4 regions of the Ferdinandcohnia sp. QZ13 genome follow, and region 1 is predicted to be linked to each of the others. Evidence: riboswitches for the same ligand, from Rfam matches in the RefSeq annotation. Region 1 holds a riboswitch; each other region holds the start of a gene.
The links. Region 1 has a riboswitch for S-adenosylmethionine ahead of metK (methionine adenosyltransferase). Riboswitches for the same ligand answer to the same signal wherever they lie in the genome.
Positions count from the first base shown of each region.

Region 2: linked by a shared signal. The riboswitch ahead of RGU12_RS07300 (cyclase family protein) and the one ahead of metK (methionine adenosyltransferase) in region 1 are both predicted to bind S-adenosylmethionine.
Region 3: linked by a shared signal. The riboswitch ahead of RGU12_RS00060 (carboxymuconolactone decarboxylase family protein) and the one ahead of metK (methionine adenosyltransferase) in region 1 are both predicted to bind S-adenosylmethionine.
Region 4: linked by a shared signal. The riboswitch ahead of mtnW (2,3-diketo-5-methylthiopentyl-1-phosphate enolase) and the one ahead of metK (methionine adenosyltransferase) in region 1 are both predicted to bind S-adenosylmethionine.

Region 1 covers NZ_JAVIVW010000015.1:781,816-784,968, reverse strand. Annotated here, with positions in the region: gene pckA (phosphoenolpyruvate carboxykinase (ATP)) at 1-1,108, opposite strand, end outside; SAM riboswitch class I at 1,375-1,536, shown strand; gene metK (methionine adenosyltransferase) at 1,794-2,993, shown strand.
Region 2 covers NZ_JAVIVW010000001.1:1,512,939-1,516,091, forward strand. Annotated here, with positions in the region: gene RGU12_RS07295 (5-methyltetrahydropteroyltriglutamate--homocysteine S-methyltransferase) at 1-410, opposite strand, end outside; gene RGU12_RS07300 (cyclase family protein) at 492-1,244, opposite strand; SAM riboswitch class I at 1,332-1,433, opposite strand; gene RGU12_RS07305 (DMT family transporter) at 1,514-2,392, opposite strand; gene RGU12_RS07310 (sodium:solute symporter family protein) at 2,524-3,153, opposite strand, start outside.
Region 3 covers NZ_JAVIVW010000001.1:11,331-14,483, reverse strand. Annotated here, with positions in the region: gene RGU12_RS00070 (HAAS domain-containing protein) at 1-38, opposite strand, end outside; gene RGU12_RS00065 (PadR family transcriptional regulator) at 43-366, opposite strand; gene RGU12_RS00060 (carboxymuconolactone decarboxylase family protein) at 559-1,227, opposite strand; SAM riboswitch class I at 1,393-1,499, opposite strand; gene tenA (thiaminase II) at 1,623-2,303, opposite strand; TPP riboswitch at 2,406-2,506, opposite strand; gene trmL (tRNA (uridine(34)/cytosine(34)/5-carboxymethylaminomethyluridine(34)-2'-O)-methyltransferase TrmL) at 2,628-3,098, opposite strand.
Region 4 covers NZ_JAVIVW010000001.1:1,046,145-1,049,297, reverse strand. Annotated here, with positions in the region: gene RGU12_RS05075 (pyridoxal phosphate-dependent aminotransferase) at 1-1,010, shown strand, start outside; SAM riboswitch class I at 1,123-1,230, shown strand; gene mtnW (2,3-diketo-5-methylthiopentyl-1-phosphate enolase) at 1,302-2,546, shown strand; gene RGU12_RS05065 (2-hydroxy-3-keto-5-methylthiopentenyl-1-phosphate phosphatase) at 2,543-3,153, shown strand, end outside.

The DNA of each region.
Region 1 (3,153 bases):
GGAAATGGTACATGGCCTGTTCTTTTGTTAGCTTACTAATTGGAGGAAGCACGCCGAAAGCATCTGCCGTTAGAAATACAATGGTATTTGGATGTCCTGCAATGCTAGGTACAATAATATTATCGATATTATCGATTTGGTAGGCAGCTCTTGTATTTTCCGTCAATGAATTGTCATCATAGTCAGCTATTCTTGATTCTTCATCAACAACCACATTTTCTAAAACTGAGCCAAAACGAATCGCATCAAAAATTTGCGGTTCCTTTTCACGTGAAAGATTGATGCATTTCGCATAGCAGCCACCTTCAATATTAAACACTCCAGAGCTAGACCAACCGTGCTCGTCATCTCCAATAAGTCGACGGTTTGGATCTGCCGATAGAGTTGTTTTTCCTGTTCCGGATAGACCAAAGAAAAGCGCAACGTCCCCTTCTTGACCTACATTAGCAGAACAGTGCATGGAAAGTATGTTTTGCTCAGGCAATACATAGTTCATCACCGAGAAAATTGATTTTTTAATTTCACCAGCATACTCTGTTCCTCCTATTAAAACCGTTCGTTTTTCAAAGGAAATAATGATGAAGGTTTCAGAACGTGTACCATCGACTTCAGGATCTGCCTTGAAATTAGGTGCACTAATAACTGTGAATTCAGGTTGATGTGTTTTTAAGTCTTCTTCAGTTGATCGAACAAACAATTGTTGGGAAAAAAGATTATGCCATGCATATTCGTTTATCACTTGGATTGGCATACGCACTTTTTTATCAGCACCTGCATACCCATTGAATACAAAAATTTCATCTTTTTCTTTCAAATATGAAAGCACCTTTGTGTAAAGGTTTTCAAATGCAGCTTCAGAAATTGGCTTATTCACCTTGCCCCAGTCAATTCTATCTTTCGTAGATGTTTCTTCCACGATGTATTTGTCTTCTGGTGATCTTCCTGTATATTTCCCAGTTGTTGCACACACAGCCCCAGTCGAAGTAAGAATTCCTTCTTGTCTAGCAAGTACTTTCTCAACTAAAATAGGAACAGATAGGTTTTGATGTACATTTTTTCCATTCACTAATGCTACTAGCTGCTCATTTGAAACTTCAACTGAATTCATGTAAAACCATCCTTTACCTTTTTTTATATAATCGAAATTTACAATTAGTATAACACATTAACGAAAATAGTCTATACTATTTACGTATTTTACGTAACATATCTATAAAAAGTGCGTACAGAATCAAAAATAGTCCGATATAATTCATGTGTTTGGATATATATCTTTTTCTTTAAAAAATTTGCCCCATTTTGATCGTTTTTTTTTCCGAATTTGGTTGACACGAAAAGGATGACTACGTTATGATAATTCATTGAACGGATACTCTCTTATCCCGAGCTGGCGGAGGGACAGGCCCGATGAAACCCGGCAACCATCACTTTTTACATATCAAGCGAGTTTTTTAGAATCCTATATATATGTAGGTTTCCATTGATAAAGGTGATAAGGTGCTAACCTGAGCAAGGTATGTCCTTGATCGATAAGAGTGAAAGGCGAGATAAATGATAATACCTTTCCTCAAAAAAGTAGGGAAGGTTTTTTATTTCTTTAATAAGAACTATGTTACTTATAGCGGTTATATGTGTTCACCACAGATAACTAGTCTACATATGCTGTATTAATGGTTGTTAATATAGGATAGAAAATCGTGAAGGTAACAATACTAAGGGAATGAGTACCGTATCAATGAATGTCAGAATTTGAGGATAACTTGATTCTGAATCCGAAAAAGGAGGAAGCGTTTGTGACAACTAGACGCCGTTTATTTACTTCTGAGTCTGTTACGGAAGGACATCCAGATAAAATCTGTGACCAAATTTCAGATTCTATTTTAGATGCCATTTTAGCAAATGATGCAAATGCACGCGTAGCGTGTGAAACTTCTGTTACAACAGGTCTTGTACTTGTTGCGGGAGAAATTACAACCTCTACATATGTAGATATCCCAAAGATTGTCCGTGAAACGATTAAAGAGATTGGTTATACCCGTGCAAAATACGGATTTGACTATGAAACTTGTGCTGTCTTAACATCAATCGATGAGCAATCTCCAGACATTGCGATGGGGGTTGATCAAGCATTAGAGGCTCGTGAAGGTCAAATGACAGACGAGCAAATCGAAGCAATTGGTGCAGGGGATCAAGGCTTAATGTTTGGTTATGCATGTAATGAAACAAAGGAGTTAATGCCTTTACCAATTTCGTTAGCTCATAAGCTTTCACGCCGTTTAACAAAAGTTCGTAAGGATGAGATTCTTCCATATTTACGTCCAGATGGTAAAACTCAGGTTACCGTTGAGTATGATGAGAATAATAATCCTGTCCGTATCGACACCATTGTTATTTCAACTCAACACCATCCGGAAATTACATTGGAACAAATTCAGCGAAATCTTAAAGAACATGTGATCAATCCAGTTGTTCCAAGTGAACTAATTGATGAAAATACGAAATACTTTATTAACCCAACTGGCCGCTTTGTAATTGGTGGTCCTCAAGGGGATGCTGGCTTAACAGGTCGCAAAATTATTGTTGATACGTATGGTGGTTATGCACGCCATGGCGGTGGTGCATTCTCAGGTAAGGATCCAACTAAGGTTGACCGTTCTGCTGCATATGCTGCACGTTATGTTGCGAAAAACCTCGTGGCAGCAGGATTAGCGGATAAGTGTGAAGTTCAGCTTGCGTACGCAATCGGTGTTGCTCAGCCAGTTTCTATTTCTGTTGATACTTTCGGTACAGGAACTGTATCTGAGGATGTTCTTGTAGAATTGGTTCGCAATAATTTTGATTTGCGTCCAGCGGGTATTATTAAAATGTTGGATCTTCGTCGTCCAATTTATAAACAAACAGCTGCATATGGTCACTTTGGTAGAAACGATCTTGATTTACCATGGGAGCGTACTGATAAAGCAGAAACTCTAAAGACACAAGCTGCAAAATAAGATAGAAAAGCTCGCCGATTTGGCGAGCTTTTTGTGTTCGCCCAGCATGGGCGAACTCTAACGGGTGAAAGTCCCGAGTGCGACCTTGTAGCGGTAAGCACATAGCTAAAAGCAAGGGTGTCCATGGAGACGTGGAATCTGAAGGAAGCTCACGGCAAAC
Region 2 (3,153 bases), on a different contig from region 1:
GCAATCGCACGGTCACCCACGATTTCCTTGAATTCAATAAAGTCTTTCACATGTGGGTGGTCAGGGTTAAATGAAATTTTCCCGATCACACGCACGTCATAGGCTTCTGTTTCTTCCCCTTTGAATTTAAATCCATGTTCCGGAACATAGCCCTCTACTCCGTTTAAGTGCTCTAAGAAATCTGTATGCCAAAATCTGCGGCGATATTCCCCATCTGTAACGGCTTGTAAGCCAATTTCGATTTGTTTATCAACACTCTTTTTAATTTCTTCTGTTTCAATTTCATGAAGTTCCTGTGCTGTAATGGTTCCTACTTGAAAATCCTTTCTAGCCTGATGAATTCTTTCTGGACGTAATAAACTTCCTACATGATCTGCGCGGAATGGTGCTTTTACTAATGTTGTTGTCATTTTATTTTTCTCTCCTTTTATTAATCTGTCATTATCTTAGGGACGCGGGCAGTTTCCTTATTCAAAGAACCCTCTGTCCACCTATGGCAAAATAGCAAATGAACGTACCGGAAACCCAGTTCCTTTTTCCGGCTTAGGACAAATATTAAATATTACTGCCCCCTTTGCCGGTACCTTATCTAGGTTAGTTAATAATTCTATTTGAAATGTATCTTGCTCAAGAACATAATATTCACCAATTAGTGAACCATTTTTCCTATAATCAATAGCTGCATCTGTATCAAACGTTTCATGGCCAACAGCTTTGATATTTCTTTCTTCAAATAAAAACTTTAGTGCCTCTATTCCCCAACCTGGAGCGTGACTATTGCCATCAGAATCTTTATTTTCAAATGCCTCTTTGTTTGGCCAGCGCTTGCTCCAGTCCGTTCTCAATGCAACAAAGGTACCTGCTTCAATTTCCCCATGTTCTTCTTCAAACTTCAGGATGTCATCAACACTTAAATTAAAATCATGATTCTCTTCTGCTTCCTTTGACTTATCAATTACAACAAGGGGGAGAACAAGTTCCTTTAACTCTAATTCCTCTAAATAACGTTGATTAGGAACAAAATGAATGGGTGCATCAATATGCGTTCCGTACTGTCCTGGAAAAGTAAAACTTTGTGCAAAAAAGCCATCCTCATGTGTAAAAAGTGTTTTAAATTCAGCATCATTAAAAGCTGAGAAATGGGGAGAATCCGGACCAAACGTATGTGTGAGATCAACCCATTCTTTACTTTTTAGGATCTCAAATGCCTTTAATAATTCATTTTCAGTTCTTACCGTCGACATACAATCACCTCAATTTATAATGGATATGCAAAAACCCTCTTCTTGAAAATAAGAAGAGGGTTGAAAAGACAAATGAAAGTGCCGCTCTTCTTATCTTCAAGCTTCTTGCTACTGGAATTGGCACAGTACTTTACCTAGTCTGTTGCCGAGGCTTCAAAGGGCCAGTCCCTCCACCTCTCTGGATAAGAAAATTTCGAATATATTTAATTATGTATTAAACATTAGACCAAAAAAAGTTCATTGTCAACTACAATGTTTTTTATAAAGTTCTATGACCTTCTTAATCTCTTCCAATTAATCTCACTAATGAAAGTTGACCCCAATATTAAGACTCCACCCACCATTTGAACAAAGCCCATATTCTCATTCAAAATGATAGCCGCCATGATCACAGCGGAAATGGGATCAATATAACTCATTACCGCGATTGTTTGCCCCTTTAATTTTTTCAACACTGAAAAATATAAAAGGTACGCAACCCCAGTATGAATAATTCCTACAATCAGTAATAGACTAATAGATTGCAGTCCCAAACCGGAGTAATTCAAGTTTTGAGTTCCGAGGATATATGGAAACAATACAATTGAGGCAGTTAATAGCTGCATAATTGTCGTTTCAAAATCTGATAGATCTTTAATAAATTTATTCATGAGAATCACACTTGTGTAGAAAGCCGCAGCCAATAATCCATACATAATACCAACAGAATGGGTATAAGCCCCAACGGCCACTCCACCTCCAGGATTAACGACCAAAAGCAATCCCAAAAATGCGAGAATAATACTGAGTCCCTTCATCCATGTCCATTTTTCCTTCAGTAAAAAAGGTGCCAAAATCATCACAAACACCGGGGCAAAATAATAACTAAGAGTGGCGTTGGCAATCGTTGTATACCGATATGACTCAAATAAAAAAATCCAATTAAAGCCTAATGCTGCCCCCGATAAAAGGAGTAAGATTAGGTTCTTCTTTGACGTTTTGAATGAAAACTTCTGCTTGACTAGAAAACTAGCACCAATTAAAAATAAACTACCAAATGCTCCCCTGAACAAAGCAACTTCGCTAGAGGACAAATCAATATTCTTCACAAACAAACCAATGCTACCAAAAATCAGCATCACAATAATAAAAATAAACTTTGCCTTCATAATCCTTCTCCTAATAGGTCATGGGAACACCTTGTCCCAATAAAAATTCGGGACAAGGTACCTGTCCCTCCGTCCCATTTTAATGTAAAAAACAGAAGACCTCAATAACGAGGTCTTCTGTTTTCATCATGTTAGATTGCTTTTTTTACATTGTCAGCTTTTTTATCTTCTTTTCCTGTATCTAAGAAGTTTAATAGCTCCTCAACTTCAGGTGAAACGGTAACACCTCTACGTTTATTGATGTAACCTCCCGCAAAGAATACAATTGTTGTTACGATTAATGGGAAAGCAGTTTCCACATCCGTAGGGATAATGTCGGTTAATTGTGTGATAGCAAAACCAACGATACCCGCTACGATAGAATAAATGGCTACTTTTCCATTGCTGTATTTAAACTTAGAGAATAAACCAAATAGTAAAGGTACTGCCATTGGACCAACTAATGCTGAGAACCAAGTTATTACGAGACCAAGTACACCACCAAAATGTTGTTGGTTAATACCAACAATCATGGTAATAACGGTAAACATAATTGTTAAACCACGTGCAACCCAAAGAGACTTTTTATCTACATTTTCTTTCATTTCTTTAAATTTCTTATTTAGAACTGGTAAGATATCACGTTGAACAACTGCTGTTAAAGCGTTAATATCAGATACAGTCATACCCATTGTACTTGCAAACATAGATGCTAAAACTAATCCAACTAGACCAGCTGGCAAGAATGTTTGAGTTAACATTGGATATAATTGTTGAGCTGG
Region 3 (3,153 bases), on a different contig from region 1:
AGATTGTCGATAAATGCCTCACTTTTTGTTGATAGCATATCCTTACCTCCCTTTCAGTAAATGGTTTACTGGTTTTGTAATTTGCTCCCATTCTTCGATAATAACTTCTAAAGCCTCATGCCCCTTTTCTGTCAAAAAATAATATTTCCGATTTGGTCCTGATTCGGAAGGGCGCATTTCTCCCCGGATAAGTCCATTCTTCTGGAGTCTCAATAAAATGGGATAAATGGTTCCTTCACTTACATCAGCTAACCCAATATTCAACAGTTTTTGTGAAAGCTCATACCCGTAGACTGTCTCTTTTTCAATGACAGCCAACACACATCCATCCAATACTCCCTTTAACAATTGGCTTCTTATTGACATTTCATCTTACTCCCTCCTCTAGTTTGTTATACAAGGTAGTGAACAAAAAAATAAAGTTATTCTTTGGTAGTTGGTTTAACAAGATAGTAGTTATAAAAAACAACTATCTTGTTATACAAAATAGTTGTTTTAAGTGTAAATTTATTTTATTTTTTTGTCAATCGTTTTTTTCACTTATTATTTTTCTCTTAATTACTTCTCGTCATACGCGTTAAGTGCGTTCACACTGTGCGCCAGCGCAGATCCTGCTTTTAATGCAATGGCAACGAAGATGGCTTCTGAAATTTCTTCCAAATCGGCTCCTGCTTTTTTAGCATTCTTCGTATGAAGGTCGATGCAGTAAGGACAACCTGTCGTATGTGCACAAGCAACTGCAATCAACTCTTTGTCCTTTTCTGTTAAGTTTTGCGCTTTGAGCGACTTACTGTCAAAATCTATAAATGCTTTAAATGCCTCTCCACTCAAGGCCGCAAATTCTTTCAGTCTAGCAAAATAGGATGCCTTATACAGCTCTTCATCGCCATTTCCATCATAAGCGTTGAGTGCATTCACTCCATGGGCTAAAGATGAACCAGCCTTTAATGCAGTCGCAACAAAAATAGCTTCTGCCACTTCCTCTTTCGTTGAGTCATTCTTTTTGGCATTACCAACATGTAACTCAATGCAATATGGACAACCTGTGATATGTGCGACCGCCACGGCTATCAGTTCTTTTTGTTTCACTGAAAGTCGACCCGCTGCTAAAGCTTGGCTATCAAATTTGATGAAAGATTGAAAGATCTCTGGAGCATATTGTTTCAATTCTGGAAGTCTTCCGAAGTATTCCTTTTTGTACAAGCTATCTGATTTTGTTACTGTCATTTTGCATCTCTCCCTTGGGTATTGGGTATTTTCCACAATTAAAATACGATTTTTCACATCAACTTACTTAGTTTTGTATAATGTGGATACCTAATGTTCGTTAAGTGAAACATATAAAATTCAAAAAAGCCTCTTCCGATGAGGAAGAGGCTTTTTGTACGTCCACACTCATCTTTCAAGCATTTGCTTGCTGGAATTAGCACCTTGATACAAATCGTAACGGTTGCTGCGGGATCAACGGACCAGGTTCCTCCCCCGACTCTTGATAAGAGAAAATCGTATTTAAGTTAGGAATTTATTATTTACTACCTTACATGAATGGACAAAAGCTTGTCAACAGAAATATTGGATTATTTCGAAAACATATCTCTCTATCGAGTTTCAAGATTTAACACTTATAGATTAATAGGCCACTCCTCTAAATCTTCCGCCATATCCCAAAACATGTATTCGTACATGCTTGTTTTGACCACAATTTCTTCAAGTGTTGCTAGTTCTCGTTCAGATTTTTCACTAGCCATTTCATTGAGAAGGGTTTTACAATCATCGGATAACTTCGTAAATTCATCGGATGCATACATTTTAACCCATTCTCCATAAAATTCATGTTCGATGGCTCCTGGCCATTTTACGAGCTCTTTTCCGATAAAATTATAACTCCATGCACAAGTAAGGACCGCTGCGACAACATTTTCAACACCCCCAAGATGGGCGACGTTCAGCATGTAGCTTGTGTAGGAAGTGGTAGTTGCTGCGGGCTTGGTGTCCTCAAGTTCTTCATGAGAGATACCAAATTTCGCAGCATATTGACGATGAAGATCCATCTCCACCTCAAGCGTACCATGTAAAAGATTTGCAAAAATGGACATTGTTTTTAAATCGGGAGCTTTTGCACTTCCTATCGCAAATAGACGGCTATACTCAATTAAATACACATAATCTTGTTTCATATAATGCTTAAATTTTTCCTTTTCCAACCAGCCCTCGCCTATCCCTTTGACAAAAGGATGTTCCAAATACGAATTCCATATCGGTTCTACTCGATTCCATAAACGATCTGTAAATAAATGACTCATTTTCATTTCCCCTCTCTACTTTTGACATTAGGGGAGATAAAAAAACAAAACCCATCACTAGTGACTAGGAATGGGTTCGGCAATATATCATCGTAAACACGACAAATACCAACTCCACTTCCCTACGCTAGTGTTACCTAGATCAGGTTCAAAGGGTCGATATTTCTATCTCTCAGCAAATACATGCTCCCCTAGTCGAATTGTTAGATTATTAAGTTACTATCTATTAGTTAAACATAGCCAGTGAAAATAAGCAAATGCTTGAAAGATTACCAGCCTTTCTATGTGCAAGCAAACAAAAAATACTCCTAGACGGAAGATTTCTTATTTCAAATTCGGATATCCTTGTTGTCTTAATGCCTCATATACCAATATCGCAGCTGTATTTGAAAGGTTAAGGGATCGAACATGTTGATTCATAGGAATTCTCAAAAAGTGATTTTTATGTTTTTCTAGTAAATCTTTTGGTAATCCAGTGGTTTCTTTTCCAAACATAAAATAATGTTCTTTTGAAACATCGCTGAAATCAAAGGCTGAATGTGTTTTTTCGCCAAACGTTTCAATATAGTAAAACTCACCTTGATTTCTCGAAAAAAAGTCATCTAATGAATCATAGTACGTGATATTTACAGAATGCCAGAAATCGAATCCCGCTCGTTTTATCATTTCTTCATCTGTTGAAAAGCCAAGTGGTCGGATTAAATGTAAGGCTGTATCCGTTGCCGCACAAGTACGTGCAATATTTCCGGTATTAGCCGGAATATCTGGTTGATAAAGTACAACATGTATTGCCAAGAATGGTCACTCCTAATTATGATTTCCCTCCAAATTATAGCATAGAGACCGAGAA
Region 4 (3,153 bases), on a different contig from region 1:
AAAGGGGCGCTGAACAACCGAAATTTCATAAATATTCTCCGTTTCGTGGACATTCTTTCTTAAAGAAGGCAGCAACAGAATTTTATCAACGTGAATACGGAGTTGAACTTGATCCAGATACAGAGGTTGCGATTCTTTTTGGAGGGAAGGCAGGATTAGTTGAGATTCCACAATGCCTATTAAATCCAGGTGATATTGCGTTAGTTCCGGATCCTGGGTATCCCGATTATTGGTCAGGAGTTGAACTTGCTCGAGCCGAAATGGCATATATGCCACTGAAAGCGGAAAATGCCTTTTTACCTGACTACTCAGAACTTGAATCAGAAACGCTTGAAAAAGCAAAAGTTATGTTTTTAAATTATCCTAATAACCCAACCGGAGCTGTAGCGACAAAGGAATTTTTTGAAGAAACCATTTCTTTTGCAAAAGAACATGATATTTGTGTCGTGCATGATTTTGCATATGGTGCAATTGGATTTGAAGGGAAAAGACCAATCAGTTTCTTAGAAATAGACGGGGCCAAGGATATCGGGATTGAAATTTACACACTTTCAAAGACATATAACATGGCCGGATGGAGAGTTGGTTTTGCGGTTGGAAACCCAAGCGTTATCGAAGCTCTAAATCTCATTCAAGACCATATGTATGTTAGTTTGTTCAGTCCAATTCAAGCAGCGGCAGCAACAGCACTAACCGAGTCACAGGACTGTGTAAAAGAACTAGTGGATAAGTACGAATCAAGACGAAACGCCTTCATCGGTGCACTTCAGGACATTGGGTGGGATGTAAAAGCACCTGAAGGTTCTTTCTTCGCATGGCTACCCGTACCTGAAGGATACACATCTGTTAGCTTTGCTGATCTCTTACTTGAAAAAGCTCATGTTGCAGTGGCACCAGGAATTGGATTCGGTGAATATGGTGACCGCTATGTTCGGGTTGGTCTTTTAACAGACGAAGATCGACTAGTTGAAGCCGCAAACCGAATTAAAAAGTTGGATTTGTTTAAATAATAAAAAACGTTTGACAAGAAAAATAATTCCTGTCATAATCCTAATTAAATTAAGTTTAATAAAGGTTGAGGTCGTTTTTAAACGAGGCTCAACATGCTATATAAAATCAATTTTCTTATTAAGAGCAGGCGGAGGGACTAGCCCAATGAAGCCCGGCAACCGACTTACGAAAAGGTAAGCACGGTGCTAATTCTTGCAGCGTTACGCTGAGAGATAAGAAGATGTTAGTTTGCTAACCTCTTCTTATGAAGAGGTTTTTTATTTTTAGTATGTTTGAAATGAGGGTTAAACATGAGTGAAGTGATTGCTACATATTTGGTACATGATACGAGTAACAACTTAGAGGAAAAAGCGGAAGGCATCGCACTAGGTTTAACGGTCGGTTCTTGGACGACTTTGCCAAAACTTGAACAGGAACAACTTAAAAAACATAAAGGAAAAGTAATAAGTGTTGAACAATTTGATGTGGACGATCGAGCAAGTCATTATCTTGGAAAACAAGTGAAAAAAGGAATCATCAAAATTGCATACCCAAGTGCAAATTTTAGTGCTGATTTACCAGCGATTTTAACCACTACCTTTGGGAAGCTATCACTTGATGGGGAAGTTAAGTTGCTAGATTTGGAGTTTTCAACTGAATTGAAGGCTACCTTTCCTGGTCCAAAGTTTGGATTAAACGGCATCCGCGAAAAACTTGGAGTATTTGATAGACCTCTGGTGATGAGCATTTTTAAAGGAGTAATTGGAAGAGACATGGAGTATCTCAAGGAACAACTTCGTGAGCAGGCACTTGGTGGAGTCCATCTCATTAAGGATGATGAAATACTCTTTGAGAATCCTTTAACTCCATTTGAAGACCGAATCACAGAAGGTAAAAAAGTGCTTGAGGTGGTTTACGCTGAAACCGGTCACCGTGCCCTTTATGCCGTGAACTTAACTGGTAGAACCTTTGAATTAAAAGAAAAAGCAAGAAAAGCTGTAGAGCTTGGTGCTGACCTGTTATTGTTTAATGTATTTGCATATGGACTTGATGTTCTTCAGGGCATAGCAGAGGACCCAGAAGTTTCAGTTCCGATTATGGCTCATCCAGCTGTTAGTGGTACACTCACGCCGTCTGAATTTTACGGATTTTCAAACCAACTATTGCTTGGAAAACTACTACGATATGCAGGTGCTGACCTTGTCTTGTTCCCTTCACCATATGGTAGTGTTGCTCTTGAAAGAGAACAAACATTGGCGATTGCAGCTGAATTAACGAAAACGGATGAATTATTTAAGCCTTCATTTCCGGTACCATCTGCCGGCATACATCCAGGATTGGTGCCACTGCTTATCAATGATTTTGGGAAACACAGTGTAATTAATGCTGGTGGTGGTGTTCATGGGCATCCGAACGGTGCAATTGGTGGTGGCAAAGCATTTCATGCTGCAGTCGATGCAGTCTTGACTGGAAAGACGCTTGTTGAATTCGCTCAAAATCATTCAGAGCTAAAACAGGCAATTGATTTATGGGGATATAAAGAGGTACAGCGATGAACAAACCTATTATTTTCTGTGATTTTGATGGCACAATCACAAATACCGATAACATAATAGCCATTATGAAAAAATTTGCTCCAGCTGGTTGGGAGGAAATTAAGGATCAAGTCCTCTCGCAGGAAATCCCGATACAAGAGGGTGTGAGTAAAATGTTCTCTCTGTTACCCTCAGCCTGGAGGGGAGAGATAACGAATTACATTCTAAACCATGCGGAAATTCGTGATGGATTCAAAGAGTTTGTTGCATACACGAAAGAACAAGGAATTCAGCTTTACATTGTAAGTGGTGGGATTGACTTTTTTGTTGAGCCATTGCTAGAGGGTCTCATTGCTAAGGAGCAAATTTATTGTAATCAATCTGATTTTTCGAATGATAGAATTAAAATCTTATGGCCATATACGTGTGATGTTGAGTGCACAAATGAGTGTGGCTGCTGTAAGCCAAGCTTGATTCGAAAGCTCACAAATCAAGATGATTATAAAATCGTTATTGGCGATTCCATCACCGATCTTCAGGCGGCAAAGCTAGCGGATAAGGTCATTGCAAGAGATTTCTTAATTGAAAAATGTGAAGAATTGGGGATTGAACATTCATCCTTTCATTC